DNA from 2 places in the Rhodoferax koreensis genome. Region 2 is predicted to be linked to the other one. Evidence: predicted binding sites of a transcription regulator. Region 2 holds the regulator's gene; the other holds the start of a gene.
The links. Region 2 encodes sigma-54, which starts transcription at its own class of promoters, with help from an activator protein. Its sites were predicted from a motif close to TGGCANGNAANCTGCTTT; they were not measured.
Positions count from the first base shown of each region.

Region 1: glnK (P-II family nitrogen regulator) is a predicted target of sigma-54. The motif match lies at 1,283-1,300, and genes of this name have one in related genera.

Region 1 is NZ_CP019236.1:202,484-217,889, forward strand. Features, by position in the region: gene RD110_RS00910 (YifB family Mg chelatase-like AAA ATPase) at 1-1,136, opposite strand, end outside; gene glnK (P-II family nitrogen regulator) at 1,510-1,848, shown strand; gene RD110_RS00920 (ammonium transporter) at 1,880-3,427, shown strand; gene RD110_RS00925 (aldose 1-epimerase) at 3,576-4,439, shown strand; gene RD110_RS00930 (SMP-30/gluconolactonase/LRE family protein) at 4,436-5,365, shown strand; gene glcE (glycolate oxidase subunit GlcE) at 5,455-6,582, shown strand; gene RD110_RS00940 (YoaK family protein) at 6,595-7,407, shown strand; gene glcF (glycolate oxidase subunit GlcF) at 7,419-8,666, shown strand; gene RD110_RS00950 (VOC family protein) at 8,746-9,135, shown strand; gene RD110_RS00955 (EVE domain-containing protein) at 9,122-9,571, shown strand; gene RD110_RS00960 (helix-turn-helix transcriptional regulator) at 9,624-10,352, shown strand; gene RD110_RS00965 (glutathione peroxidase) at 10,428-10,916, opposite strand; gene lplT (lysophospholipid transporter LplT) at 10,939-12,219, opposite strand; gene alr (alanine racemase) at 12,394-13,515, shown strand; gene RD110_RS00980 (2-dehydropantoate 2-reductase) at 13,534-14,526, opposite strand; gene RD110_RS00985 (acyltransferase family protein) at 14,643-15,406, shown strand, end outside.
Region 2 is NZ_CP019236.1:5,468,084-5,483,489, reverse strand. Features, by position in the region: gene RD110_RS25400 (THUMP domain-containing class I SAM-dependent RNA methyltransferase) at 1-1,168, opposite strand, end outside; gene rpoN (RNA polymerase factor sigma-54) at 1,196-2,788, opposite strand; gene lptB (LPS export ABC transporter ATP-binding protein) at 2,789-3,580, opposite strand; gene lptA (lipopolysaccharide transport periplasmic protein LptA) at 3,580-4,203, opposite strand; gene RD110_RS25380 (thiol:disulfide interchange protein DsbA/DsbL) at 4,302-4,970, opposite strand; gene RD110_RS25375 (SPOR domain-containing protein) at 5,040-5,756, opposite strand; gene argS (arginine--tRNA ligase) at 5,764-7,461, opposite strand; gene RD110_RS25365 (PsiF family protein) at 7,590-7,892, shown strand; gene RD110_RS25360 (DUF2214 family protein) at 7,975-8,427, opposite strand; gene RD110_RS25355 (LysR family transcriptional regulator) at 8,451-9,386, opposite strand; gene RD110_RS25350 (CaiB/BaiF CoA transferase family protein) at 9,466-10,656, opposite strand; gene RD110_RS25345 (hydroxymethylglutaryl-CoA lyase) at 10,649-11,581, opposite strand; gene RD110_RS25340 (FadR/GntR family transcriptional regulator) at 11,757-12,509, shown strand; gene RD110_RS25335 (ABC transporter substrate-binding protein) at 13,185-15,080, shown strand; gene RD110_RS25330 (ABC transporter permease) at 15,099-15,406, shown strand, end outside.

The DNA.
Region 1 (15,406 bases), 530 kb from region 2:
TCGGGAGAACAGCGGCAGGCGGTCTGCCTGGAGCCGAGGTAGCCGCAAGGGCAAGGGTTCATGGCCGCGATCATCTGGAACCGGGCCGGAAATTCCGCTCGCCGCGCCGCACGCGCAATGGTGATGCGGCCGGTCTCCAGCGGTTCGCGCAGGGCCTCGAGCGCCGAGCGTGGAAACTCGGGCAGTTCGTCGAGGAACAGCACGCCGTGGTGCGCCAGCGAAATTTCCCCCGGGCGCGGCGGCGAGCCGCCACCGACCAGCGCCACGGCGCTGGCCGTGTGGTGCGGTGTGCAGGTGGGCCGGGTGGCCCAGCGTTCGAGCACGAAACGCCCCCCGATGCTGGCCACGGCGGCACTTTGCAGGGCTTCCTCCACGGTCATTGGCGGCAGCAGCCCGGCGAAACGCTGGGCCAGCATGGATTTGCCGGAACCGGGCGGACCGACCATCAGCAGGCTGTGGCCTCCGGCCGCGGCGATCTCCAACGCACGCTTGGCAGCGGCCTGGCCCTTCACGTCGGACAGGTCGGCGTAGGGCGCGGTGGGCGGCAGCACGCGCGGTGCCAACCGTGCCCAGCCATCGGCGTCAAGGTGGCTGTCTTCGGCCGTTGCCGTTGCGGGTTCCGGCAGAAAGTGGCGCACCACGTCCAGCAGATGCCGCGCGCGGTACACCTCGGCATCGGGCACCAGTGCGGCCTCCTCCGCACTGGCCGGCGGCAGCACCAGACGCGTGCGCACCTGCTGCGCCTGCAGCGCCAGGCTCACCGCGAGGGCGCCGCGCACCGGTCGCAGCGCACCCGAAAGCGAAAGTTCGCCCGCGAACTCGTAGCCGGCAAGGCGGCTGCCGTCGATCTGTCCGCTGGCTGCAAGAATGCCCAGGGCGATCGGCAGGTCGAAGCGGCCCGAGTCCTTCGGCAGATCGGCCGGGGCCAGGTTGACCGTGATGCGCTTGTTGTGCGGAAACGCTAGCCCGGCATTCTGGATGGCCGACCGCACGCGTTCGCGGGCCTCCTTGACCTCCACATCGGCGAGACCGACGAGGGTGAAGCTCGGCAAACCGTTGACGAGATGCACCTCAACGGTGACAGCCGGCGCTTCCAACCCCAGCAAAGCGCGGCTTTGCACCAAAGATAAGCTCATTCGTTCATTCCTCCCTCATTCGGTGCATGCGCGCAAAGTAAAACAATGCATCAGTTTGTTCGCACCACCATGGTGCCAATACCACCATGGGTGTCTGGGTTTAACGCGCTACGCGGGTGCCGCGTGCACCCTGGCCTTGGGGAATTTGGCACGCTCCGTGCTTATGACGACGCGTCATTCCTTTTTTTACATTTGGAGCGAACCATGAAACTGACAGCCCCCAAGACCTTGGTTCTTGTGGATCCCGCAGCGTCCGGCCGTGTTTCCGCACAGCCGGCACCTGCGCCCGACAACACCTTGGCTTGCGCTGTCGGGGCGGTCTCCGTTGGCCGCGTCTGCGGCAATTCCTGAATCTTCCACTGGAGAATGCAATATGAAACTCGTAACGGCCATCATCAAACCGTTCAAGCTTGACGAGGTGCGTGAAGCCCTGTCCGGCATCGGTGTGCAGGGCATCACCGTGACCGAAGTCAAAGGCTTCGGCCGCCAGAAGGGCCATACGGAGTTGTACCGCGGCGCCGAGTACGTGGTCGACTTCCTGCCCAAGGTCAAGATCGAGGCGGCCGTCTCCGAGGAACTGGTCGACCGCGTGATCGAGGCCGTCGAAGGCGCGGCCCGCACCGGCAAGATCGGCGACGGGAAGATCTTCGTCTACAACCTGGAGCAGGTTGTCCGCATCCGCACCGGCGAGACCGGCAAAGAGGCGCTGTAAGCCGCATTCGCAAAAAGAAAGAAACTTCGAAATGAAAAAACTGCTTGCTTCTTTTGTGCTTGGCCTGAGTTTGCTGGCCGGCGGCACGATGTCCATGGCCCAGGCGCCGGCCGCCACCGCGTCCGAGCCGGCCGCTGCGGCTTCCGTCGCCGCACCGGCGCCGGCTGCCGCCGCTCCCGCCGCCGCGGCGCCTGCTGCTGCCGCACCGGCTGATGCGGCTTCCGCCGCCGCTGCGCCCGCTCCCGTTCCGAACAAGGGCGACACCGCCTGGATGTTGGTTTCCACCCTGCTGGTCATCCTGATGACCGTGCCCGGCCTGGCCCTGTTCTATGGCGGCTTGGTGCGCAGCAAGAACATGCTGTCCGTGCTGATGCAGGTCATGGTCACGTTCTCGCTGATCGTGGTGCTGTGGTTCATCTACGGCTACAGCCTCGCATTCACCGAGGGCAATGCCTATATCGGGGGCTTTGACAGATTGTTCATGAAGGGCATCTGGGACAACGCCGCGGGCACGTTCGCCAACGGCGCGACCTTCAGCAAGGGCGTCGTGATTCCGGAAATCGTGTTCGCCGCCTTCCAGGCCACGTTCGCCGGCATCACCTGTACGCTGATCGTCGGTGCCTTCGCCGAACGCATCAAGTTCTCCGCCGTGCTGCTGTTCATGGTCATCTGGTTCACCTTCAGCTACGCGCCGATGGCCCACATGGTCTGGTTCTGGATGGGCCCTGACGCCTACACCGGCAAGGAAGTGGTCGACGCGATGAACGGCAAGGCCGGCCAGATCTGGCAATGGGGCGCGCTGGACTTCGCCGGCGGCACCGTGGTGCACATCAACGCCGCCGTCGCCGGTCTGGTCGGTGCCTTCATGGTCGGCAAGCGCATCGGCTACGGCAAGGAAGCCATGGCGCCGCACAGCCTGACGCTGACCATGGTCGGTGCCTCGCTGCTGTGGGTGGGCTGGTTCGGCTTCAACGCCGGCTCCGCACTCGAAGCCAACGGCTTCGCCGCCCTGGCCTTCATCAACACCCTGGGCGCCACGGCGGCCGCGGTGCTGGCCTGGTCCATCGGTGAAGCGCTGCACAAGGGCAAGGCTTCGATGCTGGGTGCCGCTTCCGGCGCCGTGGCCGGCCTGGTCGCCATCACGCCGGCTGCCGGCAACGTCGGCATCGGCGGCGGCCTGATCATCGGCTTCATCGCCGGCTTCGCCTGCCTCTGGGGTGTGACCGGCCTGAAGAAGATCCTCGGCGCGGACGACTCGCTCGACGTGTTCGGTGTGCATGGTGTCGGCGGTATCGTCGGTGCGCTGCTGACCGGCGTGTTCAACTCGCCTTCCCTGGGCGGCCCCGGCTTCGTGGCCGACTGGGTCACGGCCACCGGTGTCACCGCTGCCGACTACTCCATCGCTTCGCAAGTGTGGATCCAGGCCAAGGCCGTGCTGCTGACCATCGTCTGGTCGGGTGTGGTTTCCATCATCGCCTACAAGATCGTCGACATGACCATCGGTCTGCGTGTCAGCGAAGAAGACGAACGCGAAGGCCTGGACATCACGTCCCACGGCGAAACCGCCTACAACAGATAAGCTGGAGGCAACCGGGAGCGCAGGGCGCTTCCGGCTCCTGTCTCGAAAAGCCCGCAGGAGCTCCGGTTCCCGCGGGCTTTTGTCTTTGGTCGATGTCAGTCGGCGCACAATGGCGCGAAACAATTTCGCGACCTCTAGAGACATTCCCATGACTTCTCCCCTCGTCCTGCAAAGCGGCGCGCTGCGCTGCGAACTCAGGCCCGAACTCGGCGGCTGCATCACCGGCCTTTGGTTCGGCGACGTGCCGGTGCTGCGCTCCGCACCGGCCCACACCGTGGCCACCGCGCGGCTTGGCGGCAGCTACGCGATGGTGCCGTTTTCCAACCGCATCGCGCAGGCCCACCTGCTCTGGCAGGGCACGAGCCATCCGCTGGTGCAGAACAACGGCCCCGAGCCGCATGCCATCCACGGCCATGGCTGGCAGCGCGCATGGGAAGTGCTCGAGTGCGACGCCACCTCGGCGCTGATCGGCTTCGAGCACCGGCCCGACGCGGCCTGGCCGTTCGCCTTCGACACCTCCCAAAGCCTGCGCATTACCGGCCACGCGCTGGAGATCACCTTGAGCGCCACCAACCGATCCGCCACCGAAGCGCCGATCGGGCTGGGCTGGCATCCCTATTTCGCGAAACGCGGCGAGGCGCATATCGCCTTCACCGCCGCCGGCCGCTGGGAAAACGGCGCCGACATGTTGCCCACGCACCGCGAGGCCAGCACAGGCATCGACGCCGACTGCGCCGCCATCGACGTGGACCATTGCTTCGACGGCTGGAACGGCGTGGTGCAGCTCACCGACGAAAGGCTGCGCATCCGCATCGGCTCCAACCTCGACCATCTGGTGGTGTTCACCAACGCCGGCAAGAACTTCGTCGCCATCGAGCCGGTGAGCCACGTCAACAACGCGCTGAACCTGATGGCCGCCGGCCGCTACAACGCCGCGGCACTCGGCGTGAGCGTGCTGCAGCCCGGCGAAACCAAGACCGCCACCATGAGCATCAGCGTGGAGGCCGTATGACGGATCGCTGGCGCACCGTGGTGGCCGAACCCAACGAACTCGGCGAGTCCCCCTTCTGGCATCCGGCGGAGCAGCGGCTCTACTGGGTGGACCTGGAGGCGAAGCTGATCCTGCGCACCCAGCCCGGCAGCGGCTTGGTCGAGCGCTGGGCCGTGCCGCAGGAGCCGGGCTGCATCGCCCCCGCGGCGCGCGGCGGGCTGGTCGTGGCCCTGCGCGACGGGGTGTACCGCGCACACGAATGGGGCGGCGCGCTCACGCGCATCGCGACTTTTGACTACGACCCGGCCACCACGCGTTTCAACGACGGCAAATGCGATCCGCTGGGCCGCTTCTGGGCCGGCACCATCTTCGAGCCGCGCAGCGCCAACGAGGCGAAGTTGTATTCCGTCGATGGCCGCGGCGGCCGCGCGCCGGAGGTGAAGCTGCAGGCCGGCGACGCCATCACGGCCAACGGCCTGGCCTGGTCGCCGCGTGGCGACACGGTGTATTGGTCGGATACGCCGCACCACGTCATCCACGCCTGGGACTGGGCGGCCGACACCAACACGCTGACGCGGCATCGAGTGTTCCAGCAGTTCGCCGGCAAACCGGCGGGCTGGACGCCGGGCCTGCCGGACAACGGGGGTTATGGCGGCCGACCCGACGGCGCCACCGTGGACGCCGAAGGCAACTACTACGCCGCCATGTTCGAAGGCCGGCGCGTCTGCAAATTCGCACCCGACGGCCGCCTCCTCGCCGAAATCGAAACCCCGGCGCAATGCCCGACCATGCCCTGCCTGGGCGGGCCGGAACTACGCACGCTCTACCTCACCACCGCGCGCCACAAGCGCCCGGCGGCCGAACTCGCGGCCCTGCCGGGATCGGGCTGCGTGTTCGCCATGGACGTGGATGTGCCGGGCCTGCCGGTCAACTTCTTCCAGGACTGACCTGTTGTGAAGCCGCGCAAGAATTGCACGCCGCGCCTGCAAAAAATTCACAAGCCGCTCCAGCGCCGCAGCGGATACCAACAGTTACCATGACCGGCATGGACGCCGCACTGCAAAGCCTGATCACGCGCATCGCCGATGCGGCGGCCACGGCCACGCCGCTGCGTTTTCGCGGTGGCGGCAGCAAGGATTTCTACGGCCAGGCGCTGCGGGGCGAGATCGTCGACACCACGGTGTTCTCCGGCATCACCAGCTACGAGCCGAGCGAACTGGTGGTGTCGGCACGTGCCGGCACGCCGCTTTCCGAACTCGAGGCCGTGCTGGCCGCGAAAGGCCAGTGCCTGCCGTTCGAGCCGCCGCATTTCGCCGAAGGTGCCACGGTGGGCGGCATGGTCGCTGCCGGCCTCAGCGGCCCGGCCCGGGCCAGCGTCGGCGCGGTGCGCGACTACATGCTAGGCGTGACGCTGATCAATGGCCGCGCCGAGCTGTTGAGCTTCGGCGGCACGGTCATGAAGAACGTGGCGGGCTACGACGTGTCGCGGCTCATGGCCGGCTCGCTCGGCACGCTCGGCCTGATCACCGAAGTGCACCTCAAGGTGCTGCCGGTGCCGCCGGCCGAGGCCACGCTGCGCTTCGCCTGCGGCCAGGCCGAAGCCTTGCGCCTGCTGCACGCCTGGGGCGGCCAGCCGCTGCCGCTGAACGCGAGCTGCTGGATGGAAGCGCCGGCGGGCGAGGGCGTGCTGTTCCTGCGGCTGCGCGGCGCCGTGGCCGCGGTGGAAGCGGCCTGCACGCGCCTGGGCGGGGAGCTGCTCGCACCCGCCGCTTTGGCAGGCGAAGACGGCTTCGCCTGGCAGGCGCTGCGCAACCATCGGTTGCCCTGGTTCCGATCGACAACGCCCGCCGAAAGCCAGTTGTGGCGGCTTTCCGTGCCACAGACCGCGCCGGTGCTCGATCTGCCCGGCCCGACCCTGGTCGAATGGCACGGCGGGCAGCGCTGGCTCAAGGCGGCGCCCGGCGACGAAGCCCGCATCCGCGCGACGGCCCGGCAAGTCGGCGGAAGTGCTACTCTTTTCAGAGCTGACGCCACAGAAGCGGTGGCCGATGAGGCGCGTTTCGATGCACTGTTGTCGCCGCTGGACGGCATCCATCTCCGCCTGAAACAGCAGTTCGATCCGGCCGGCATCTTCAACCCTGGCCGGCTGTACCCGCAGTTCTGACCCATCCACACCGTGCGCCGCCTGCTCCACGTTGCCGACCGCCACCGCACAGCCTCGACCACCCGGCTGCTCGGATTGCTGCTGGCCTTCAATGCCGGCGCCATCAATGCGGGCGGCCTGCTGGTGGTGCACATGTACACCTCGCACATGTCGGGTTTCGCCTCGCAGGTGGCCGACAGCCTGGTGCTGGGCAACGTCACCCTGCTGCTCGGCGCGCTGGGCGCGCTGCTGGCCTTCACCGCGGGTGCCGCCACCACCGCCATCATCGTCAACTGGGCGCGCGTGCACCGGCTGCGCAGCGCCTACGCCCTGCCGCTGCTGCTGGAAGCCGCGCTGCTGCTGCCGTTCGGCCTGATGGGGGCGATCACGCTCACCTGGGACACACCCTTTGCCGTGCCGCTGACGGTGCTGCTGCTGTCCTTCATCATGGGCCTGCAGAACGCGGTGGGCAGCAAGGTTTCCGCCGGGCGCATCCGCACCACCCACATGACCGGCAACCTGACGGACCTCGGCATGGAACTCGGCAAGCTGCTGTACTGGAACCGCAACGGCACGCCGCCTGAGGCGCAGGTGCGCTCCAACCGCAGCCGCATGACGCTGCACGGCGGATTGATCGGCATGTTCATCGCCGGTGGCCTGTTCGGCGCGGCCGGCTTCAAGTACGTCGGATTCCTGTGGGTCGTGCCGCTGGCTGCGTTGCTGCTGGCGCTGTCCCTGCCCACCGTGCGGCATGACCTGCGGCGTTCGCTGTACCTGCGCGCGCGCCTGGTCGCGCTGGGGCAACGCCTGCGCCGCGGCCGCAAACCCGCGTCACCGCCCGCCTGAGAAACCGCACGATGCAGACCAAGCTCTCCCCGGAATTCGAGAACACCCCCGACGGTCTGGCCGCCGAGGCCATCCTGCGCAAGTGCGTGCATTGCGGCTTCTGCACCGCCACCTGCCCGACCTACCAGCTGCTCGGCGACGAGCTCGACGGCCCGCGTGGCCGCATCTACCTGATGAAACAGGTGCTCGAAGGCGCCGAGCCCACGCGCAGCACGCAGCTGCACCTCGACCGCTGCCTCACCTGCCGCAACTGCGAAAGCACCTGTCCGAGCGGCGTGGACTATGGCCACCTGGTCGACATCGGCCGCAAGATCGTGGACGCCAAGGTGCCGCGCCCCGCCAGCGAGCGCGCCATGCGCTGGGCGCTGAAGGAGGGGCTGAACTCGCCGATGTTCGGGCCGGCCATGAAACTGGGCCAGGCCGTGCGTGGCGTGTTGCCGGGCAAGCTCAAGGCCAAGGTGCCGGCACCGCAGAGCGCCGGCGTCTGGCCCAGCGCCAGCCACGCGCGCCAGGTCTTGATGCTGACGGGCTGCGTGCAGCCTTCGATGATGCCCAACATCAACGGCGCCACCGCGCGCGTGCTCGACGCGGCCGGCATCCAGACCCTGGTGGCGGCCGAGGCCGGCTGCTGCGGGGCCGTGAAGTTCCACCTCAACGACCAGGAAGGCGGCAAGGCGCAGATGCGCGCCAACATCGATGCCTGGTGGCCATTCGTCGAACAGGTCGAAGCCATCGTGATGAACGCCTCGGGCTGCGGTGTCACCGTCAAGGAATACGGCCATCTGCTGGCCGACGACCCGGCCTACGCCGCAAAGGCCGCTCGCATCAGCGCCCTCACGCGCGATCTCAGCGAGTTGCTGCCGACGATGCTGCCCGCGCTCACCGCGGCGCTGCAGGCGCGGCCCGCGCACGCGGGCGAGAAACTCGCGTTCCATCCGCCCTGCACCCTGCAGCACGGCCAGCAACTGCGCGGCGGCGTGGAAACCCACCTGCGCGCGCTCGGCTTCGACGTGCGCACCTGTGTGAACGAAGCACACCTGTGCTGCGGCTCGGCCGGCACTTATTCGGTGCTGAACCCCGGCATTGCCACGCAGTTGCGCGACCGCAAGCTCGGCCACCTCGCGCAGTCGTTCGGCACCGACCAGCCCGAGACCATCATCAGCGCCAACATCGGCTGCATCACGCATCTGCAGAGCGGCACGGCCACGCCGGTGAGGCATTGGGTGGAGGTGCTCGACGCGGCGCTGGCCGCAGCGTGACAGCCTGCTGACACCACGTTGTCAGCAGCCCCCGCCCACCATGGAGGCCTTCACAACTTGTTCGAAAGGTCCCTCCATCATGTCCAACCCACACGCCATCAGCTGGTTCGAGATTCCCGTGCGCGACCTCGACCGTGCGCAGAATTTCTATGAAACCGTGCTGCGCAAGACACTCCTGCGCCAGCAGTTCCCGATGGGCGACAAGGTGTACCCTCTGGCGATTTTTCCCGCCACCGAACACGGCACCAAGGGTTGCCTGATGAGCGGGCACGATACCTTGGCCTCCAGCACCGAGGGCAGCCTGGTGTACCTGGATTGCGGCGACAGCATCGATGCGGCCATCACGCGTTGCCGGCAGGCCGGCGGCATGTTGCTCAAGGCGAAGACGGCGCTGCCGCCGGGCATGGGTTGCTTCGCCCACATCCAGGACCTCGAGGGCAACCGGGTGGGCCTGCATGCCGCCGCGTAACTGGATCGCCGTGGCCAGCGCCGAACACGCGCGGCGCGGCTGCGCGGCGCAGCCTTCGGGCTTCATGCAGGTCTGCCACGGCAAGGCTGCACCGCTGCGCAAGGTGGCGCCGGGCGACCGCGTGGCCTACTACGCGCCGGCGCTGACCATGGGCGGCAAGGACAGGCTGCAGAGCTTCGTCGCCATCGGCTTGGTGCAGCCGGGCGCGCCGTACACGGTCGACATGGGCGGCGGCTTCGTGCCCTACCGGCGCGATGTGGCCTACGTGCCGGCCCGCGAGGCGCCGATCGCGCCGCTGCTGGATGCCTTCGAATTCGTGGAGGACCGCAGCCGTTGGGGTTATAAGTTCCGCTTCGGCCTGTTCGAAGTGAGTGGTCCGGACATGCGGCTCATCGCGCAAGCGATGGCGGCGCCGCTCGATGCACTCTGTTTTTGATAGCTTCTCACGCAGTATCCACCTGCTCTATTCGTCGAAATAGTGACTGCCCATGCGCCGCGCCGACCGCCTGTTCCAGATCGTCCAGCTGATCCGTGGCCGGCGCCTGACCACGGCGGCTTTCCTGGCGGCGCGGCTCGAGGTGTCGGAACGCACCGTGTACCGCGACGTGGGCCAGTTGCAGCACCAGGGCGTGCCCATCGAGGGCGAGGCCGGCGTGGGTTACCGGCTGGGCCGGGGCTTCGAACTGCCGCCGCTGATGTTCACCCAGGGCGAGGCCAACGCGCTGGTGGCCGCCGCACGGGTGGCGCAGGCCTGGCTCGACGCGGGGCTGGCGGGCGAGGTGGAGGGCGCGCTGGGCAAGATCCTCTCGGTGCTGCCGCCGACGGCGCGGGCCTCGGCGGAAAGCCTGGCGCTGTATGCGCAGGAAGTGGGCGGCCTGACACCAGCGGAGCAGAACCTGCTGCAGGCGGTGCGCGAGGCCGCGCAGGCCCGGCGCAAGCTGCGGCTCGGCTATCTGGACCTGGCCGACCTTCCGAGCCAGCGCGTGGTGCGCCCCCTGGGCTGCTTCTACTGGGGCAAGATCTGGACGCTGTCGGCCTGGTGCGAAACGCGGCAGGATTTCCGCAGTTTCCGGATCGACCGCATCCGGCAATGGCAGGTGCTGGACGCGTCTTTCCGCGACGAAGCCGGCAAGACCCTGGCCGACATGCTGCGCAAGGTCAAAGGGGAACTGGCCGCCAAGGCGGCACGGGGCAATAACGGAAATAGCGCTGGCTAGAATTGCTATTTAAAATATAGCTACCTGCGCAGAGATGGATTGCGCCAGAGGCCGATTTAGTTATCCATCCTCGGCTCAGGCCGCGAGTGCGGCCTCGATGTCCTTGCGCAGGCTCTTGGGCGTGTCCGTCGGCGCAAAACGCTGGATGACCTGGCCGTCCTTGCCCACGAGGAACTTGGTGAAGTTCCACTTGATCGCCTTGGTGCCGAGCAAACCAGGCGCCTCCTTGGTCAGCCATTGGTAGAGCGGATGGGCGTTGGCGCCGTTCACGTCGATCTTGGCCATCATCGGGAAATCGACACCGTAGTTGAGCTGGCAGAAGCTGGCGATCTCGGCGTTGGCGCCCGGGTCCTGCGCGCCGAACTGGTTGCACGGGAAGCCCAGCACCACCAGGCCTTGCGGGCCGTAGGCCTTGTGCAGTTCTTCCAACCCCGCGAACTGCGGTGTGAAACCGCAGGCGCTCGCGGTGTTCACGATGAGCAGGGCCTGGCCCTTGAACCGGGAAAGCGGCACCGGCTGGCCGTCGATGCCGAGCGCTTCGAAGTCGTAGATGGAAGAGGTCATGCGCCCATTGGACTCCAAAAACTCAATGCAGGTTGTCGTTGCGCGCGATGAACAGCAGGTGATCCACCTCTTCGCGGTAGTTCACGCAATTGCGCTGGTGCCAGCGGCGGATCAGCCACATGAACCCGGCCACCACCAGGCCGAACACGGTGATCGCGCCAAAGGCCGACAGGCCCATGCCGGTGGACAGGGTGTAGAACGCGCCCAGGCCCAGGATGCAGGCCTGCTCGTTGAAGTTCTGCACCGCGATCGAGCGGCCCGCGCCCATCAGGTTGTGGCCGCGGTGCTGCAGCAGCGCGTTCATCGGTACCACCAGGAAGCCGCCCAGGCCGCCGAGCAGAATCAGGAAGGGCGCGGCGATCCACACGTTGTGGATGAAGTTCAGCAGGATCACCAGCACGCCCATGGCGATGCCCAGCGGAATCACCTTGGTGGCGGTGTCCAGCTTCATGCGCATCGACGCCACCACCGCACCCACCGCCGTGCCGATGGCCACCACGCCCACCAGGCTGGACGCTTGCGTCGTGCTGTAGCCCAGCGCGGCCGCGCTCCAGGCCAGCACGATGTACTTGAGGTTGCCGCTCACGCCCCAGAACAGCGTGGTCGTGGCCAGGGAGATCTGGCCCAGCTTGTCGCGCCACAGCCGGCTGTTGCAACGCCAGAAGTCGGGCAGCAGCGCGATGGTGTTCTTGGGCATGGGCCGCATCTCCACCCCGGTGTGCGGAATGCGGGTGTTGAACCAGGCGGCCAGCGCGTAGACCAGGATCAGCACCGAGATCGCGGCCTCGGCCGGGGTGTCGACACCGGTGTCGATGAGCGGGATGTCGATGGCCAGCAGGTGCTTGGACACTGCCGCGCCGATCAGCTGGCCGCCCAGCAGCACGCCCAGGATGATGGAGCCGATCGTCAGGCCCTCGATCCAGCCATTGGCCTTGACCAGCTGCGAGGCCGGCAACAACTCGGTGAGGATGCCGTACTTGGCCGGCGAATAGGCGGCTGCGCCCAGGCCCACCACCGCGTAGGAGATCAGCGGATGCGAGCCGAACAGCATCATCAGGCAGCCCAGCACCTTGATGCCGTTGCTGAACAGCATGACCTTGCCCTTGGGCATGGCGTCGGCGAACGCACCCACGAACGGTGCCAGGATCACGTAGAAAAGCGCGAACATCGGCACCAGCGCGGCCTGCTGCCATTCCGGCGCACCACTGGTACGCAACAACTGCACGGCACCCACGAACAATGCATTGTCTGCCAGCGAGCTGAAAAACTGCGCCGACATGATGGTGAAAAAACCGCGCTTCATTAAATGCTGTGGGCGGCATCAGTGGGGCTGATGCAGGGTGATTTAAGACATCTCTCTTAGGAGAGCGGGTTATATCACGCGGGCCAATGCCAAAATCCCTGAAAGCCCCGCAACTCCTAGGTCCCTGGGCCGGCAACCGGCCCAATGGCCTGATCCAACATCAGGTTTTTTGCCATGCCACGTCCGATCCAGGCCACCATCCACACCGAAGCCTTGCGTCACAACCTGGCCCGCGCACGCGCGGCCGCACCCGAGGCCCGCGTCTGGGCGGTGGTCAAGGCCAACGCCTACGGCCACGGCATCGAACGGGCGTTCGAAGGCCTGCGCGGCGCCGACGGTTTTGCGCTGCTCGACCTGAACGAGGCCGAACGTGTGCGCGCACTCGGCTGGCGCGGCCCGATCCTGCTGCTCGAAGGCGTGTTCGAGCAACGCGACCTCGAGCTGTGCTCGCGGCTCGGCCTGTGGCACACCGTGCATTGCGACGAGCAGATCGACATGCTGGCCACGCACAAGACGCAGGTGCCGCACCGGGTGTTCCTGAAGATGAATTCGGGCATGAACCGCCTGGGCTTCACGCCGCAGCGTTACCGCGCCGCCTGGACCCGGCTCAACGCCCTGCCGCAGGTCGACGAGATTTCGCTGATGACGCATTTCGCCGATTCCGACGGCCGGCGCGGCGTGGCCGAACAGATGGCGGTGTTCAATGCCGTCACGGCCGACCTGCCTGGCGAACGCACGGTGGCCAACAGCGCCGCCACGCTGCGCCACACCGTCGGCGGGCCGCTGCAGCGGCCCGATCTCGCCGCCCAGGTGGCGGCCGACTGGGTGCGCCCCGGCATCGTGGTCTACGGCAGCGCGCCCGATTTTCCCGAGTACACGGCCGAGCAGTGGGGCTTGCAGCCGGCGATGACGCTGGCCGCCAAGCTCATCGGCGTGCAGGAACTCGATGCCGGCGCGGCCGTGGGCTACGGCTGCCACTTCGTCGCCGAGCGGCCGATGCGTATCGGCGTGGCGGCCTGCGGTTATGCTGACGGTTATCCGCGCATCTGCCCCACCGGCACACCGGTGCTGGTCGACGGCGTGCGCACGCAGACGGTCGGCCGCGTCAGCATGGACATGCTGGCCGTGGACCTCACGCCGGTGCCGGACGCGGGCTTCGGCAGCGAAGTCACCTTGTGGGGCCGGGCGGCCAACGGCGCGCTGATGCCGATCGACGAGGTGGCCCGCATGGCGGGCACCGTGGGCTACGAGCTGATGTGCGGCCTGGCACCGCGGGTGCCGGTGGTGGTGGACTAGCGTTCCGGGCGGCCGGGCTCAATACAGCCCGTGCCTGCGCGCATGCAGCCGCGCCAGCCCGAGCAGGGCATCGGTGAACGGCGTGGCCACACCGGTCATCGCGCCGAGTTCGCGCACCACCGTGACCAGCGCGTCGAGCTCGACCGGCCTGCCGGCTTCCACGTCCTGCAGCATCGAGGTCTTGAATGCGCCGAGCTTGCGCGTCACGGCATGGCGGTCCTCGGGTTGCTGGTCGATGGCGATGCCCAGGCGCGCGCCGATCTCCTTGGCCTCGAGCATCACCTGCGAGACGAAGCCGCGCACCAGGTCGTCGTCCATGATCAGGTCGGTGGTGGCGCCGGTGAAGGCGCTGATCGGGTTCACCGTCATGTTGCCCCAGAGCTTGAACCAGGTGTCCTTTTGAATCTGCTCCGACACCGGCGCCTCGAAGCCGGCCTGTGCGAGCAGCGCGGCCAGGGCCTGCACCCGTGGCGTGTATTCGCCCGAGGGTTCACCGAGGATCAGCTTGTTGCCGAAGTGGTGGCGCACGAAGCCGGGGCCGTTGAGCGCGCAACTCGCATGGACCACGCAGCCGATGACATTGGCGGCCGGGATCGCACGCGCGATGTCGCCGGTGGCGTCCACGGCCTGCAGCGGCCGGCCTTCGAATGCGCCGCCGAAACCCTGCAGGAACCACCACGGCACGCCGTTCATCGCGGTGAGCACGATGGTGTGCGGGCCGATCAGCGGCCCGATCCGGCGCGCCACGTCCTGCAGCGCCGGCGCCTTCACGGCGACGACGACCAGGTCCTGCACGCCGAGCGTGGCGGGGTCGGTAGTGGCCTGCACGGCTGCCGAGGTCGTCGCGCCGTCTGCCTCCAGGCGCAGGCCATGCTGTTGCAGGGCCTGCAGGGTCGCGCCGCGGGCCACCACGCTGACGTCCTGGCCGATGGCGGCCAGCCGCGCGCCGATCCAGCCGCCGATGGCGCCGGCGCCGTAGATGCAAACACGCGAGATTTTGCTGGTGATCATGTTGATGCCTGGAGTCCAAGTACGATGGTGCGAGCGACGCAACGCGTAAGCGTAACTTGCTTCGAGGCGTCAATGAAAGCGTTCCAGAGCGCTGCTACTAAAAAAGGAATCGAGCGATGAGCAACTCGACAGGGCAGACGGCGAGTACGCGGCTTGGGGAGATCGACGTGCTCCGCGGTCTGGCGGCGTTGGCCGTGGTGGTTTTTCACTTTACCGGGCACCTGCATCGCTACATGACGGATTTCCCATTCGATTTCCAGCTCGGTCACTATGGCGTGCAGATGTTCTTCGTGATCTCGGGTTTTTTCATCTTCATGACGGTGGAGAAATGCCGAAACGCCCGGGAGTTTCTGGCCCTGCGTTTCAGCAGGCTCTATCCCGTGTATTGGGCGACCTTGGCGGCATGGATGGCTTATGAGGTCCTGATCGCCCACCAGCACCCCTGGCTCAGGGCCTACTTTTGGAATGCGACGATGCTGCAGGCTTTCGTTGGCGAGGGAGACATCGACATCGTGTTCTGGAGTCTCGCGGTCGAAATGACCTTCTACGGTTTGATGGCGCTGCTCATGGTCACGGGCGCGATCCGTCATGCGGTGGCCGTGACCGTGCTGTGGCTGTTCGTGGCCAACCTATGGCCGTTGGTCATCGACGTCCCGGCAGTGCAGTTCCCGGTGATCAAGACGCTTGCCGGCGTGCTGGTCTACGCGCCCTACTTCGTGGGCGGCATGGTTTTCCACCTGCTGCGGAAATCCGCCTGGAAGACGCCGATGCCCGGGCTGGGTGTCCTCGCGCTGTGCGTGCTCACCGCATGGAACACCGGGGGTACCGAAATCGGCGTGGTCGCTGCGGTGGTGTTCGTGCTGATGGGCTTGGCACTGAG
Region 2 (15,406 bases):
GGCGCGATTCCTTCAGGCGCATGCGGCCCGGCAGCTTGAGGTCGGGTGTCAGCACCCAGGCGGTCCAGCCGGCGTAGTTCTTCTTCCAGTGCGTGGCGAGCTTGGGGAAGAAGTCGCCGCCGTCGTCGGTCTGGGCGACTTCGCGGCTTGGCACGTTTTCCATTGGCGGCGGAGGTGCATTTCGACCGCCTTGCCGTCCGGCATGGGCACCCGCCACGCCAGCGACCGCGATACGTTCGCCATACGGCGGGTTCACCAGCATCACGCCGCTGGCCACGGGCGGCATGCGCTGCAGGGCATCGCCGCCGCGGAACTGCACCGCGCCGGCCACGCCCGCGCGCTCGGCGTTGCGCATCGCGAAGTCGACCATGCGGTGGGCCACGTCGCTGCCGAAGATTTCAGCGGTCGGCGCATGTTCGGCAGCGCGCGCCTGCTCCAGCAGCCCGGTCCAGACGTGGGGCTGGAACGGCAGCAACTTTTCGAACGCGAAGCGGCGCCGGCTGCCGGCCGCGATGTTGCAGGCGATCTGCGCCGCCTCGATGGCGATGGTGCCGCTGCCGCAGCAGGGGTCGTACAGCGGGGTGGTGCCGTCCCAGTCGCTCGCGGCGATCATCGCGGCGGCCAGCGTTTCCTTCAGCGGCGCCTCGCCCTTGTCTTCGCGCCAGCCGCGCTTGAACAGCGGCTCGCCCGAGGTGTCCATGTACAGCGTGGCGTGTTCGGTCGTCAGGTGGGCGTAGATGCGGATGTCGGGCCAGCGCGTGTCGACGTCGGGGCGCACGCCCTGCTTGTGGCGGAAGCGGTCGGCGATTGCGTCCTTGATCTTGAGCGCCGCGAAGTTCAGCGAGGTCAGCGGGCTGTGCTGCGCGGTGATCTCGACCTTGAAGCTCTGTTTGGGCGTGAACCAGATCTCCCACGCGACCTGGCTGGCCGCGTCGTAGAGGTTTTGTTCGCTGCGGTACTCGGTGTGCGACAGCTCGATCAACACGCGTTGGGCGAGGCGGCTGTGCAGGTTCAGCAGTTGCGCATCGCGCCAGGAAGCGCGCATCAGCACGCCGCCGCGCAACACGCGCAAGTCCTCGCCCTGCAGCCCGGTGAGGCGGTGCGCCTCTTCGGCCAGGAAGTCCTCCACGCCAGCGGCGCAGGGCAGGAAAAGCTTGAGTTGGTTCATAAAGACTGACGTGGCGCCATCACGGCGTTAAAGGGATTTCCGGAGGTTCGTTGGCGCGATGCGCAAGGCTTCGCGGTATTTGGCCACCGTGCGCCGCGCACATTCGATGCCTTGCTCCTTCAGCATGTCGGAGAGCTGGCTGTCCGACAACGGCTTCTTCGGGTCTTCGGACGAGACGAACTGCTTGATCAACGCGCGCACGGCGGTGCTCGACGCGTTGCCGCCCGTCTCGGTGCCGAGCGACGAGCCGAAAAAATACTTCAGTTCGAAAGTGCCGTGCGGCGTGGCCATGTACTTGGCCGTGGTGACGCGGCTGATGGTCGATTCGTGCAGGCCGAGTTCATCGGCGATCTCGCGCAGCACCAGCGGGCGCATGGCCAGCTCGCCGTGGCTGAAGAAATTCTTCTGCCGTTCGACGATGGCGTTCGATACCCGCAGGATGGTGTCGAAGCGTTGCTGGATGTTCTTGATGAACCAGCGCGCCTCCTGCAGCCGCTGCTGCAGCGCGGCGTTGTTCGAAGAATCCTTGCCACCGCCCTTGTGTTGCTTGAGCGCGTTGGCGTAGATGTCGTGCACGCGCAGCCTGGGCATCACGTCGGCATTGAGCTGCACGCGGAAGCGCGCCTGCGCGCCGCGGCCGATCTTGACCACGATCACGTCGGGCACGACGATGTTGCGCTCCACGTCGACGAAACGGCGGCCCGGCTTGGGTTCCAGCCGGGCGATCAGGCCCATCGCCGCCTTGATCACGGTGTCGGGCTGGTTGCACAAGTGCGACAGCCGTTTCACATCGCGCCGCGCCAGCAGGTCCATCGACAGGCCGCACATGCGTAGCGCGGCGCGGCGCACCTGTTCCTCCTCTTCGCCGGCATCCTCGTCGAACATCGCGCGCAACTGGATCGACAGGCATTCCTCCAGCGTTCGTGCGCCTACGCCCACCGGTTCCAGGCTCTGCAGCAGGCCCAGCGCCACGGTGAAGCGGTGCACCAGTTCATCGACGTCCTCACCGTCTTCCGCGCCCGCCAGGCCCTGCGCCAGGGCGAGCAGGCTGTCTTCGAGGTAGCCGTCGTCGTTCAGCGACTCGATGAGGAAACGCAGCGCCGCGCTGTCTTCTTCGCCCAGGCGCAGGGCCAGCGCCTGGCGGTGCAGGAACGAGGTCAGCGATTCCTGGCTGCGCGCGAGTTCGGTGGCATCGACCTCGCCGTCTTCGCCGAGGTTGTTCTGCCGCGCCGGTGCGTCGCCACCCCATTCGCTGTCGTCGGGGGCGATCTCGGAAGTGCCGTCCCCATCCCAGCTCTGGCTGTCGTCCTGGCCGGTCAGCGGACTCTCGGATTCGGCGGGGGTCTCCACCGTTGCGGTCTCGGTCGCCGTGGCGGCGGTGCTGCTCGAGAACTCGGATTCGCGGTCGTCCGTGTTCACCTGCGCATCGGCCTGCGCCAGCCCGAACTCCTCGCGCGGCGCCTCGTCCATGTTGACTTCGAGGAAGGGGTTGTCGTCGAGCATCTGCTCGACTTCCGCGCTCAATTCGAGCGTGGACAATTGCAACAGCCGGATCGACTGCTGCAGCTGCGGCGTCAACGCCAGATGCTGCGAAACGCGGAGGGAAAGGCCTTGCTTCATCTACATCTTGAAGTGCTCGCCGAGGTAGACCCGGCGCACTTCGGCGTTGTTGACGATGTCCGACGGCGTGCCCTGGGCGAGCACATGGCCGTCGCTGATGATGTAGGCGTGGTCGCAGATGCCGAGCGTTTCGCGCACGTTGTGGTCGGTGATGAGCACGCCGATGCCGCGTGACTTGAGGAAGCTGATGATGCGCTGGATCTCGATCACGGCGATCGGGTCGATGCCGGCGAAGGGTTCGTCGAGCAGGATGAAGCGCGGCTGGGTCGCCAGTGCCCGCGCGATCTCCACGCGGCGTCGCTCCCCGCCGGACAGCGACAGCGCCGACGAACTGCGCAGGTGCTCCACGCGCAGGTCCTGCAGCAGCGCGGTCAGGCGCTCCTCGATCTCGGCCTTGGTGAAGGCGCGGCCGGTGGCATCGAGCTGCAGCTCGAGCACGGCGCGCACGTTTTCTTCCACCGTGAGCTTGCGGAAGATCGAGGCTTCCTGCGGCAGATAGCTCAGGCCGAGCCGCGAGCGGCGGTGGATCGGCATGTGCTCGACGGACTGGCCGTCGATGGCAATGCTGCCGCCGTCGGAGCGCACCAGGCCGACGATCATGTAGAACGAGGTGGTCTTGCCCGCGCCGTTGGGCCCGAGCAGGCCCACGACCTCGCCCTTCCTCACGGTCATGCTCACGTCCTTGACCACCTTGCGGCTGCCGTAGGACTTCTGCAGATGGCGCGCCTCGAGCCGGCTTTCGCCCTCGGGCAGGGCGTCGGCCGCCGCGGCCGTGCTCACCGCCGTGTCCATCACTTGGCCACCCCGTCGAGCCGCAGGCTCGGGCGCAGGGCCGGACCGGGGGTGGCGGGCGGTGTGGGAGCCGAGGCCGCCGGCTTGGGCGACAGCATGGCGCGGACGCGCCCGCCACCGCCGCCATTGGCCTGGCCCGCGGGCGCGGCATTGCCGTCCACGGTGTAGACGCCCGTGGTGTTCTCGTAGACGATCACGGCACCGGTGGTTTCGTCGCCAAGGGTCGCGCCGATGTAGCGGCGCATCACCGCACGCTTGATCAACTTGACGTTGTCGGCCTTGCTGTCGTATTCGATGGTCTCGGCTTCACCCTCGATGAACTCGTCGACGTTGTCGCGCTTCTGCCGGAAATAGGCGAGTTTGCCCGGCTCGGCCGTGACCACGCCGTACTGGTAACCCGCCGCGTCCTGGCGCACGTCGATGCGCGCGCCACGGACGATGATGGTGCCCTTGGTCATCACCACCCGGCCGGTGAAAACGTTGGTCTGCTTCAGGTCGTCGTAACGCATGTTGTCGGCTTCGACGTTCATGGGCTTGTCGCGGTCGGCTTTTTCAGCGTTGGCAAAGCCTCCTGTCAAGGCCAAAACCAGGCACAAAAGTAAGTAAAAGTAATTTTTTTTCATAAGGGCATGAATCTTGCTCGCCATTGTAGCGGTCACACTCAGACCCCCGCAAAAAAGCCCGCGCGAAGCGGGCTTTTTTGCGGATGAGGTGTACGGCTTCAGGCCTTGGGCTTGGCCGTGCGTTCCGTGGCGATGAGGTAGTCGGTGACCATCAGCGCGCGCGGCATGCTCTGCGCCTGCGAACCGTCGGTATAGAACTTGCCCGCAATGCCCAGCGCCGGCACGCCCGCCACCTGGTAGGCTTCCTGCAGCTGGGTTGCCTTGCGCACCTTCGCGGCCACGCTGAACGAGTTGTAGATTTCGGTGAACTTGGCCTTGTCCAGCCCCTGTTTCGCGGCCCAGTCGATCACGGCCGCGTCCTTGTTGAGCTGCTCGTGCTGCACGTGGATCGCGTAGAACACCTTGCGGTGCATCTGTTCGAGCTGGTTCATGGCTTCGAGCGTGTAGTAGAGCTTCTGCGGGGGAATGAAGCTGTCCTGGAACATCACCGGCACGCGCTTGAAAGACACGTCCTTGGGCAGGCGCTTGAGCCATTCCTCGAGCGTGGGCTCGAAGGCATTGCAATGCGGGCAGGCGTACCAGAAGAATTCGATGACCTCGATCTTGCCCGGCCCGGCTTCGGTGGCGACAGGCTTCTTCAGCGTCAGGTAATCCGTGCCGTCCTGCGGCTTCTGGCCCTGGGCCTGCGCCACGGAGAACGGACCCAGCGCCAGCGCGGAGCCGGCCAACACACTCGCTGAGGTCAGCGAAAACTCACGACGTTTCATTTCTAAATCACTCCTTGTGCGGTTCAGACAGGGCCGGCGCCTAAAAGTTCAGCGTCGGCCGGGGGTGTTCTATCGCTGCACGCGCACCAGCGCGGTTTCGGTGCCGATGTTGTCCAGCCGATCCTTGGTGTGTTCGGCATCTTCCTTCTTGTTGAAGGGCCCCATGCGCACGCGGTAGACGGTGCGGCCGGACTGTTCGCGTTCGGTCACGCGCGCCTCCATGCCCATCATCGCGAGCTTGGCGCGCTGGGCCTCGGCATCTTCCGGCGTGCGGAAAGCGCCGGCCTGTACGAAGTATTCGAACGGGTCGGTCGCGGCGCCCAGGCTCGGCGGTGCGACGGCCACCGCTGTGGCGGCTGCTGGCACCTTGGCCTTGGCGCGCGCCAGGTCGCCGAGCGGATCGGCGGAGGCGGCCGGTGCCATGGTCTTGGGGGGCGTCGTGGCGGCCACCGGCGCCGTGGCCGGTGGGGGCGGCGGGGAGATGCCGGTGGCCGCGCCCGGCACGGCACCGGCGGCGGGCTCGGGATTGCCGAGCACGCCGGTCACCACGGGGGCCACTGGCTTGGCCGGGTTCTTGCCGTGCAGCGGGGTGTTCGGATCCCAGTCCTTGTTCTTCTTGCTCTCGGCCGCGTCGGAGTCGACCGAGCGGCTCTGCGCCTTGCTGGTCATGAACGGCACCGGCACCTTGGTCACGTATACCGCCACGGCCAGCGCCGAGCCCAGGCCGACCACCACGCCGATGATGAAGCCGAGAATCGTGCCGCCGCGCTGTTTATGTTGTTTCATGAAGTCTTCACATCCTGTCCGGGGCGCTCACGCCGAGCACCGCCAAGCCATTGTGCAATACCTGGGCGCAGGCAGCCACGAGCGCCAGCCGCGCTTTCCTGAGCGGCTCGTCGTCGACCAGCACGCGTTCGGCGTCGTAGTAGCTGTGCAGGTTGGCGGCGAGCTCGCGCAGGTAGAAGGTCACGTCGTGCGGTGCGAAGGTTTCCGAGGCCGAGGTCAGCATCTCGGGGTACTTGGCCAGCTGCAGCATCAGCGTCTGCGCCTGCGGCACCAGGAGCGAAGACAGATCGGCGTCCGCCAGCGCGGCCACGTCGCCGCCCCAGTCGCGCAGCATCTTCTGGATGCGCGCATGGGCGTACTGCACGTAGTAGACCGGGTTGTCGTTGCTTTGCGCCACGGCCAGGTCGATGTCGAAGGTGTATTCGGTGTCGGGCTTGCGGCTGAGCAGGAAGAAGCGCACCGCATCCTTGCTGGTCCAGTCGATGATGTCGCGCAGCGTCACGTAGCTGCCCGCGCGCTTGGAGATCTTCACCTCCTCGCCGCCCTTCACCACCCGCACCATGGTGTGCAGCACGTAGTCGGGATAGCCCTGCGGAATGCCCACGTTGGCGGCCTGCAGCCCGGCGCGCACGCGGGCGATGGTGCCGTGGTGGTCCGTGCCCTGGATGTTCACCACCTTGGTGAAACCGCGCTCCCACTTGGCGATGTGGTAGGCCACGTCGGGCACGAAGTAGGTGTAGCTGCCGTCCTGCTTGCGCATGACGCGGTCCTTGTCGTCGCCGTAGTCGGTGGACTTGAGCCACAAGGCGCCGTCCTTCTCGTAGGTCTTGCCGGCTTCCTGCAGCTTCTTCACGGCGGCTTCCACCTTGCCGCTCGTGTACAGGCTCGACTCGAGGTAGAAGTTGTCGAACTTCACCGAAAAAGCCTTCAGGTCCAGATCCTGCTCGCGGCGCAGGTAGGCCACGGCGAAGTTGCGGATCGATTCCAGGTCGTCCACGTCGCCCGAGGCCGTGACCTCGCGGTCGTCGGACTTCACCGTCTTCTGCGCCTTGAAATCGGCGGCGATATCGGCGATGTATTCGCCGTTGTAGAAGTTCTTGGAAAGCGGGTTGTCCGCGTCGGTCGGCCACTGGGCGTCGCCCGGCTTCACGCCCTTGGCGCGCAACTGCGTGCTGGTCGCCAGCGTGCCGATCTGCACACCCGCGTCGTTGTAATAGAACTCGCGGTAGACGTCCCAGCCCTGTGTCTGGTAGAGGTTGCAGATCGCATCGCCCAGGGCGGCCTGGCGGCCGTGGCCCACGTGCAGCGGGCCGGTCGGGTTCGCCGAGACGAATTCCACGAGCACCCGCTTCCCGTTGGCCGGTTGCACGCCGAACTGCGCGCCCGCCGTCAGCACTTCGCGTACCACCTGCTGCTTGGCTTCGGGCTTGAGTTTGATGTTGATGAAACCCGGGCCGGCGATGTCGATCGCCTCCACCCAGCGCTGGAACGCGGGCTGGGCCAGCAGTTCGGTGCGCAGGTTCTCGCCGACCTGGCGCGGATTGAGCTTGAGCGGCTTGGCCAGCTGCATGGCGGCCGTACAGGCGAAATCGCCATGGGCCGCGACCTTGGGCGACTCGAACGCGGCCTTTTCGCCGGCACCGGGGGTGATCTTTTCCAGCCCGGCGGCCAGGGCCGAGAGCAAATCTTGTTTGACTGAGAGCATCGTGCGATTTTACGGGGGCGGGTCGGTCGGCCGTCATCCGGCTGGCGCCGTGCGGCGTTATGAGCCAATCCTGCGCTCCACCGCCTGGACGCAGGATTCAACCCCTTACTTCCTTTTCAGGAGTTCACATGAAAAAGATCCTTCCCCTGATCGCCGCCCTCAGCCTGAGTTGCTCCCTGGGTTTCGTCCACGCGGCCGAAGCCGTCGTCAAGACGCCGCAGCAGAACAAGATGACCGCCTGCAACGCCGACGCCAAGGACAAGAAGGGCGACGAGCGCAAGGCCTTCATGAAGGAATGCCTGAGCGCGAAGAAGGAAACCCAGCAAAGCAAAATGACCAGTTGCAATGCCGACGCCAAGGCCAAGACCCTCAAGGGCGACGAACGCAAGGCCTTCATGAAGGAATGCCTGAGCGCCAAGCCGGCCGCCTGAAGACGGCGCGCACTGCGCGCTCCACCGAGCCCCGCCCACCCCCGGTGCGCGGGGTTTTTCACGTCCGCACCGAGCCCCCCGGCTATTTGCCGAAGCCGCGCGCCAGGAACACCGCCGCCAGCGGAATCACGGCCAACAGATGCGCCTCGATCATCACCAGGCGGCGCGTGCTGCGGATTTCGGTCGCGTCCGGCAAGGCGCCGCTGGCGCGCAGCCGCTTGCGCCAGCGCAGGAAACGCAGCGTGGGTGCGATGGAGAGCAGGCCGATCACCAGGAACAGCCCGAGCTTGAGGTGCAGCAAAGGCTGCGTCCAGTACCAGGCCGAGCCCTTGATGCCCCACCAGGTGCGGGCCAAGCCCGTCGCCAGCACCAGCACGGCGGCGATGCCGTAGATGGCGTCCAGCCGCGCCAGCCGTTCCACCACGGCGGCGTTGAGCCATTCCTTGCGGCACAGCGCGGCCTCGCTGGCCAGAAAGACCACCATGGTCAGGATGGCGAGGAAATGGGCGTAGGCCAGCAGGGCTTCGAGGGTCATTGGGGTTTCCTTTGCGATGTAGCTTAAGCCGAGGCGGCACCACGCCAGAACTCGGGGCGACCATAGTGCTGGCGCAGGTGCTCGATCCACAGGCGCACGCGCAGCGGCAGGTGTTTGCGCTGCGGGAACACCACGTAGATGCCGTTGGGCGGCGCGGCGAAGTCCTCGAGTACGGCCACCAGCCGGCCGGCGGTGATTTCCGCCTCCACCTCCCAGGTGCTGCGCCAGGCGATGCCGCGCCCGGCGATGCACCAGTCGTGCAGCACCTGACCGTCTGTGCAGTCGAGCGGGCCGCCGGGTTTGAGGTGTACGACCTCCGAACCGCCTTCGGCCGAGGTGGGAATGCGAAACGCCCAGCCGCGCGTCTGCGAGGCGTCACTGGTCAGCGCCAGGCAGGCGAATTTCGAGAGTTCGTTCGGATGCTGCGGCGTGCCGTGGCGGCGCAGGAACTCCGGCGTGGCCACGCACAGGCGGCGGTTGTCGGCCAGCCGCACGCTCACCAGGGATGAATCGGGCAGGTCGCCGACGCGCACCGCGCAGTCGAAACCCTCGCCGGCCAGGTCGATGACGCGGTCGCTGAGATTCAGCGAAATCGTCACCTCCGGGTGCGCATCCCGGAACGGCGGCACCAGCGGCGCCACGTGCCGGCGGCCGAATCCGCCGGGCGCGGTGATGCGCAGATGGCCGCTGGCCTTCACGCCGCCCGCGCTCACGCTGGCCTCGGCGTTGGCCATGTCGGCCAGCAGGCGCTGGCAATCCTCCAGAAAGGCGCTGCCTTCGTGCGTCAGGCTCATGCGGCGCGTGGTGCGCAGCAGCAGGCGTACGCCCAGCCGCTCCTCCAGCGCGTCGAGCCGTCGGCCGATGATGGCCGGCGCCACGCCCTCGGCCTTGGCCGCGGCGGTGAGGCTGCCGCGCGTGGCCACGGCGACGAAGGATTCGAGCTGCTTGAGTTTGTCCATGGCGGCGGATGATACGCAGCCGTATCAGGGGTGGCGCATGGTGGCGCAGGTCGCGGCCGTCAGGCCGGGGCCGCCAGCGTCAATCTCCGGCCGTGACCTGGCGGGCCTTGAGGGCGGCGATCTCGGCTTCGCCGTAGCCGACTTCGCGCAACAGGGCGCTGGTGTGTTCACCCAGCAGCGGCGGCTGCAGGCGGATGCCGGGGCGCTCGCCGTCGAGGGTCAGCGGCATCAACGGCGCCTTCGAGGCGCTGCCGTCGTTCATGCGGATCGGCGCCAGGCCGCCGGTGGCATTGAGGTGCGGGTCGTCGAAGAGTTCGTGCGGCCGGGTGATCGGAGCGAACGGCAGTTCGTTGGCCTCGAACACGGCGCTGAGCTCGGCCGCGCTGCGCCCGGCCAAGTGCGAGCGCAGGAGCGGCATCATCCATTCGCGCGCCAGCACGCGGTCGTTGTTGGTCTTGAGGCGCGGGTCGGCCAGCAGTTCTTCCAGGCCGAAGGCCTTGCAGAAGATGGCCCATTGCTTGTCGCTCACCGCGGCCAGGAAGATCTGTTCGCCGTCCTTCACCGTGAACACGTCGTACACCGCCCAGGCCGAGATGCGGCTGGGCATCGGGTCGGCGGCGCGGCCGGTGGCGGCGAACTGCATCATGTGCTGCGCCACGAGGAAGACGTTGTTCTCGAACAGCGCCGACTGCACTTCGCATCCCTTGCCGGTGATTTCGCGCTGGCGCAGCGCGGCCATGGCGCCGATGGCGCCGAACATGCCGCCCATGATGTCGTTGACGCTGGCGCCCGCGCGCAGCGGATCGCCCTGGCGGCCGGTCATGTAGGCCAGGCCGCCCATCATCTGCACCACCTCGTCGAGCGCGGTGCGGTGGTCGTAAGGGCCGGGCAGGAAACCCTTGTGGCTCACGTAGATCAGGCTTGGGTTCAGCGCCTTCAGGCTGTCGTAGTCCAGGCCGAGCTTTTTCATCGTGCCGGGCTTGAAGTTCTCGCTCACGATGTCGGCCGTGGCGATGAGGCGCAGCGCGGCCTCCACACCATCGGGCTGCTTCAGGTCCAGCGCGATGCTCTTCTTGTTGCGGTTGAACATCGGAAAGAAACCCGAGCCCGAGCCGAGCAGGCGGCGTGTGTTGTCGCCTTCGATGGGTTCGATCTTGATGACCTCCGCACCCAGGTCGCCGAGCAGCATGCCGCATGTCGGGCCCATGACCATGTGGGTGAATTCGATGACACGGATACCGGCGTAGGGCAGCGCGTTGGGCTCAGACATGGGTTTTTCCTTGAACGAATCCTTTGGGCAGGCCGGCTTCGGGCGTCATGCCATAGACCGGTTCGCCGGGCAGGCCGGCCATCAATGGCGCACGCGCGGCGAGGAGCTTTTCAAGATCGATGCCGGTGGAAATCCCCATGGCCTCGAACATGAACACCAGGTCTTCGGTCACGACATTGCCCGAGGCGCCAGGCGCGTACGGGCAGCCGCCCAGGCCACCGAGCGAGGCGTCGAAGGTGCGCACGCCTTCCTCGATAGCCGCGAGGCAATTGGCCAGGCCCAGGCCGCGTGTGTTGTGCATGTGGGCCGCGCCGGCCCGGTCGCCGAGCTCCGCGCGCAGGCGGCGGAACAGCCGGCGCACCTGGGCCGGGTTGGCGTAGCCCACGGTGTCGGACAGGCCGGCTTCGTCGGCGCCCGCGGCCACGCATTGCGCGGCGAGCCAGATCACCTCGTCCTCGGGCACATCGCCCTGCAGCGTGCAGCCGAAGGCGGTGGAGATGCCGGCTTCCAGCTTGACGTGTGGTGCGAGGTCGCGGCGCAACTCGGCGATGGCGCGCACTTCGTCGATCATCTCCTCGCGCGTCTTGCGGACGTTGGCCAGCGAATGCGCGGCGCTGGCCGAGACCGGCATGGTGAGCTTGTGCACGCCGGACGCAAGCGCGGCCTCGGCGCCGCGCCGGTTCGGCACCAGCGCCATCACGGTGAGGCCCGGCAGGGTGACGGCATGGCGCACCACCTCGGCGGCATCGGCCATCTGCGGCAGCAGGCGCGCCGGCACGAAAGAGGCGACCTCGATCTCGCGGATTCCGGCGCGGTGCAGCGCATCGATCCAGCGCAGTTTGTCGGCGGTCGGCATGGTGGCCTTCACCGATTGCAGGCCGTCGCGCGGGCCGACCTCGCTGACGAGAATGTCGGGAGTTGTCATCCCGGGATTCTGACCGATGGCGCCTATCCGGCGCCGCGGTGCGGATTGGTTCATTCTTGTCGCCAATGACATCCTGCTTCGTTTTATCGCCGAAACGTCACAACCAATAATCGGCTGGTTGATCATTTATAGTATGACTAAATAGGGTCATGCTTCACAAAGCGAGGGGGTCGTGATGTTTGCGACAGGCAATGGCGTCGAGCTCATCAGTTACCGGCAACCGCAACCGGCCGAGCGCAAGAGCCAGCATGCGCGCATCGTGCGGGAACTCGGGGTGCAGATCGTCTCGGGGGCGTGCAGGCCCGGCGACAAACTCCCTGCCGAAGCGCTGCTCTGCGCCCAGTACAAGGTGAGCCGACCGGTGTTGCGCGAGGCCAAGCGTGTGCTCGTGGCCAAGGGGCTGGTCAAGTCCAGGCAGCGCTCTGGCGTCATCGTGCGGCCACAGTCCGACTGGCATCTGCTGGACCCGGATGTCCTGTATTGGTTCATCCAATCGAAACCGCGCCATGAGTTCGTCGGCAAGCTCCTGGAGGTCCGGCGCATCTTCGAGCCTGCGGCAGCGGGCTTGGCCGCGCGCGTGGCCAGTGCCTCTTCCTTGCAGGCGATCTCGCGCGCCTACGAGCAGATGGAGGCGGCCACCACCCCCGAGGCGCTGCTGGAGCCCGATCTCGCGTTCCACCGCTTGATTGCGGAGGCCACCGGCAACGAGTTGATCGCCTACATCGGCAACATGCTGTCGTTGGCACTGCGTGAATCGATCAAGCTCAGCAGCCAGCACCCGAACACGCATGCGCTGTCGCTGCCCAGGCACAAGGCCATCCTCACGGCTTTGCTCAATCATGATGCGCTGGCCGCGCGTCAGGCCACCCTGGTCCAGCTCAAGGGCACTCAGGACGACTTGAACGATGTGATCGAGAGCGACATCTAGCGGGGCCGTCCGCTGCCGTCGCAGGAAATCGGGCAACGCGCCACGTGCCGGGCGCGAAAAAAATGGATGTCTGAGTCCGCCGTGGGACCTTGCAATAAGTAAGTCCTTAGTTACCTCAGAAGTAGTGCTTTCCCTATATGGCCGACGTCTTGTTTTTTTATAGTATGACTACAAGGCCGAATGCAGTGATACGTGGTGACGACCTGTCCCACCTCCTACAGCACCATCTTGAATGAACAACTTACACAGCCATCGCGAAGTCGTTGCGCCGAGGCTGTGGGGTTCAGGCGATGGTGTCCAACTCGGCCGACCGGCACCTGCAGGCCAGCAGGGCGCGCATTTCCGGCTTCGACACAGCGCGCGCCGGGCGTTTGAATCTCGGCAGTCGCAGGCGTCTCAAGGCTGGGTGTGGCCACATCGATCCCGGCAAGAAAAAATGGACTCATCACCGTGCTGCGCGTGCCAGCCGGATGAAAGCGACATGCGTCAGTGCCACCATTCGCGATGCGGCAGAACAAGGAGGCAACCACCGCGCGCGCTGTGACGTCGTTTGCGTCGGCTCCCCGAAACAGAGGCCGCGCGGCGGAGCGTCATCCCGTTCAGTCGTCATGCGGCTTGTCCACGGCCGCACCACTGAAGTTTGAGCGATCCGAAAAATACAAGGAGACAAAGTCGATGAGAAGCATTTTGAAGAACGCACTGCTCGCGGCAGCCGCGGCGTTGCAGATGTTCGGCGGCGCCCATTCCCAGGAGCTGATCTCCAACGTCCCCCGCAAGGAGACGCTGATCATCGAGAACCCGGAGGGCACGATCAAGAACGCCGGCTGGTTCAACATCTGGGCCATCAACGCGGGCGGGCAATCGAACGGCCTGCACCAGCTCGCGACGGACACCTTCTGGTACATCGATCCGAACAAGGGCATCGATGGCGTGTGGGACAACTCGCTTGCGTCGGACAAGCCGATCTACAACGCGGATTTCACCGAGATGACGGTGAAGCTGCGCAAGGGCATCTTCTGGAGCGATGGCGTGGAGTTCACCTCTGCCGACGTGTTGTACACGGTGGAGACGCACATGAACACCAAGGGTCTGCGCTGGAGCGCGCCGATCCAGATCAACGTGGCCAGCATCACCGCGCCTGACCCTTACACCGCGGTGTTCAAGCTGAAGAAGCCGAACTCGCGCTTTCACGCGCTCTTCACGGTGCGCTGGAACGCGATGTGGATGATGCCCAAGCACATCTTCGAGAAGGCCGGCGATCCGCAGAAGTTCGCTTTCAATCCGCCGGTGTCGCTGGGTTCGTACACGCTCAACAGCTTCGATCCGAACGGCAAGTGGTTCATCTGGCAAAAGCGCGAAGACTGGAAGCGCACGACGCTCGCGCGGTTCGGCGAACCGGGGCCGAAGTACGTCGCCTATGTCGATGCCGGCCCACCGGACAAGCGCGTCATTGCGCAGATGAACCACCAGCTCGACATCATTCACGACACCTCGCCCGAGGGCATGTTCACCATGGCCAAGCAGGCGAAGTTCTCGCACGGCTGGTTCAATACCTTTCCGTACGCGCATCCTGATCCCACCTTGGCGGCGGTGATCTTCAACAACCAGAACGAACTGTTGAAGAACCGCGACGTGCGCTGGGCGCTGGCGCTTCTCGTCGACATCAAGGCGGTGTCGATGGCGTCGTACCGAGGTGCTGCGAGCATCTCGGCGATCGGTGTGCCGCCGACCGGCTCGCACCCCGAGAATTACCACATACCGATGGAGTCGTGGCTCAAGACCTTCGAAATCGACACCGGCAAGCGCAAGATCAAGCCATACGATCCCGGCGTGGGCAAGCAGATCGCCGAGATGCTGCGGCCGTCGCTCAAGGATCAGATCCCGAGCACGCCGGCCGACATCGCCAAGGGCTTCGGCATGGGCTGGTGGAAGCCTGACCCGGTGGCGGCCGCGGAGCTGCTCGAGCGCGCCGGCTTCAAGAAGGTCGGGGCACAGTGGATGACGCCGGACGGCAAGCCTTTCACCATCAAGATCACCGTCGAAGGCGAGGCCCGCCCGGTGATGACACGCGCAGGCTCGATGGTGGCGCAGCAGTGGCGGCAGTTCGGCATCGACGCCGCCATCACCGTGGCGCAGGGCACGCTGAACGACCGCCGTGCCGCCGGGGACTTCGACGCGATCATCAGCTGGAGCGTGGAAACCTGGGGTGGTCACCCCGACCTTTCGTTCTTCCTGGACAGCTGGCATTCGCAGTTCGTCGCGGCACCTGGCCAACCGCAGCCGCCGCGCAACTGGCAACGCTGGTCGAGCCCCGAACTCGACAAGGTCATCGAAGAAATCCGCACGGTCGGCTTCGACGATCCGCGCGGCGTGGAACTTGGCCGCGAATACGTCAAGCTGGCGGTGCGCGACATGCCCTCGATTCCGCTGATGGCCTACAACGTGTTCACGGTGATGGACGACACCTACTGGACGGGTTATCCCAATGCCGTCACCGCGCCCTATACCGATCCAGTACCCAACTGGGGCAACACCAAGTACATGATGGTCAAGCTCAAGCCAAAGCAGTAAGCGGCAGCAGGCCATCCCATGAAGAGTTACGCAGCGTACCTGCTACGCAGGTTTGGACAGTTCGTGCTCGTGATGTTCATCGGCATGAACGTCGCCTTCGTGGTGACCCATGCGACACCCATCGATCCGGTCGAGCAGTCCATTGCGGCAGCCACGTCCTTCGGCAGCACCAGTCCGGAGGCGATTGCCATGATGCGCGAATCGCTGCGCGAGCTGTATGGACTGCAGGGCGGCATCTGGGAGCAGTATGTCGGCTTCTGGAAACGCGTGGTGGTGCTCGACTTCGGGCCGTCGCTTTCGGCATTTCCCACGCCGGTGTCGACTTT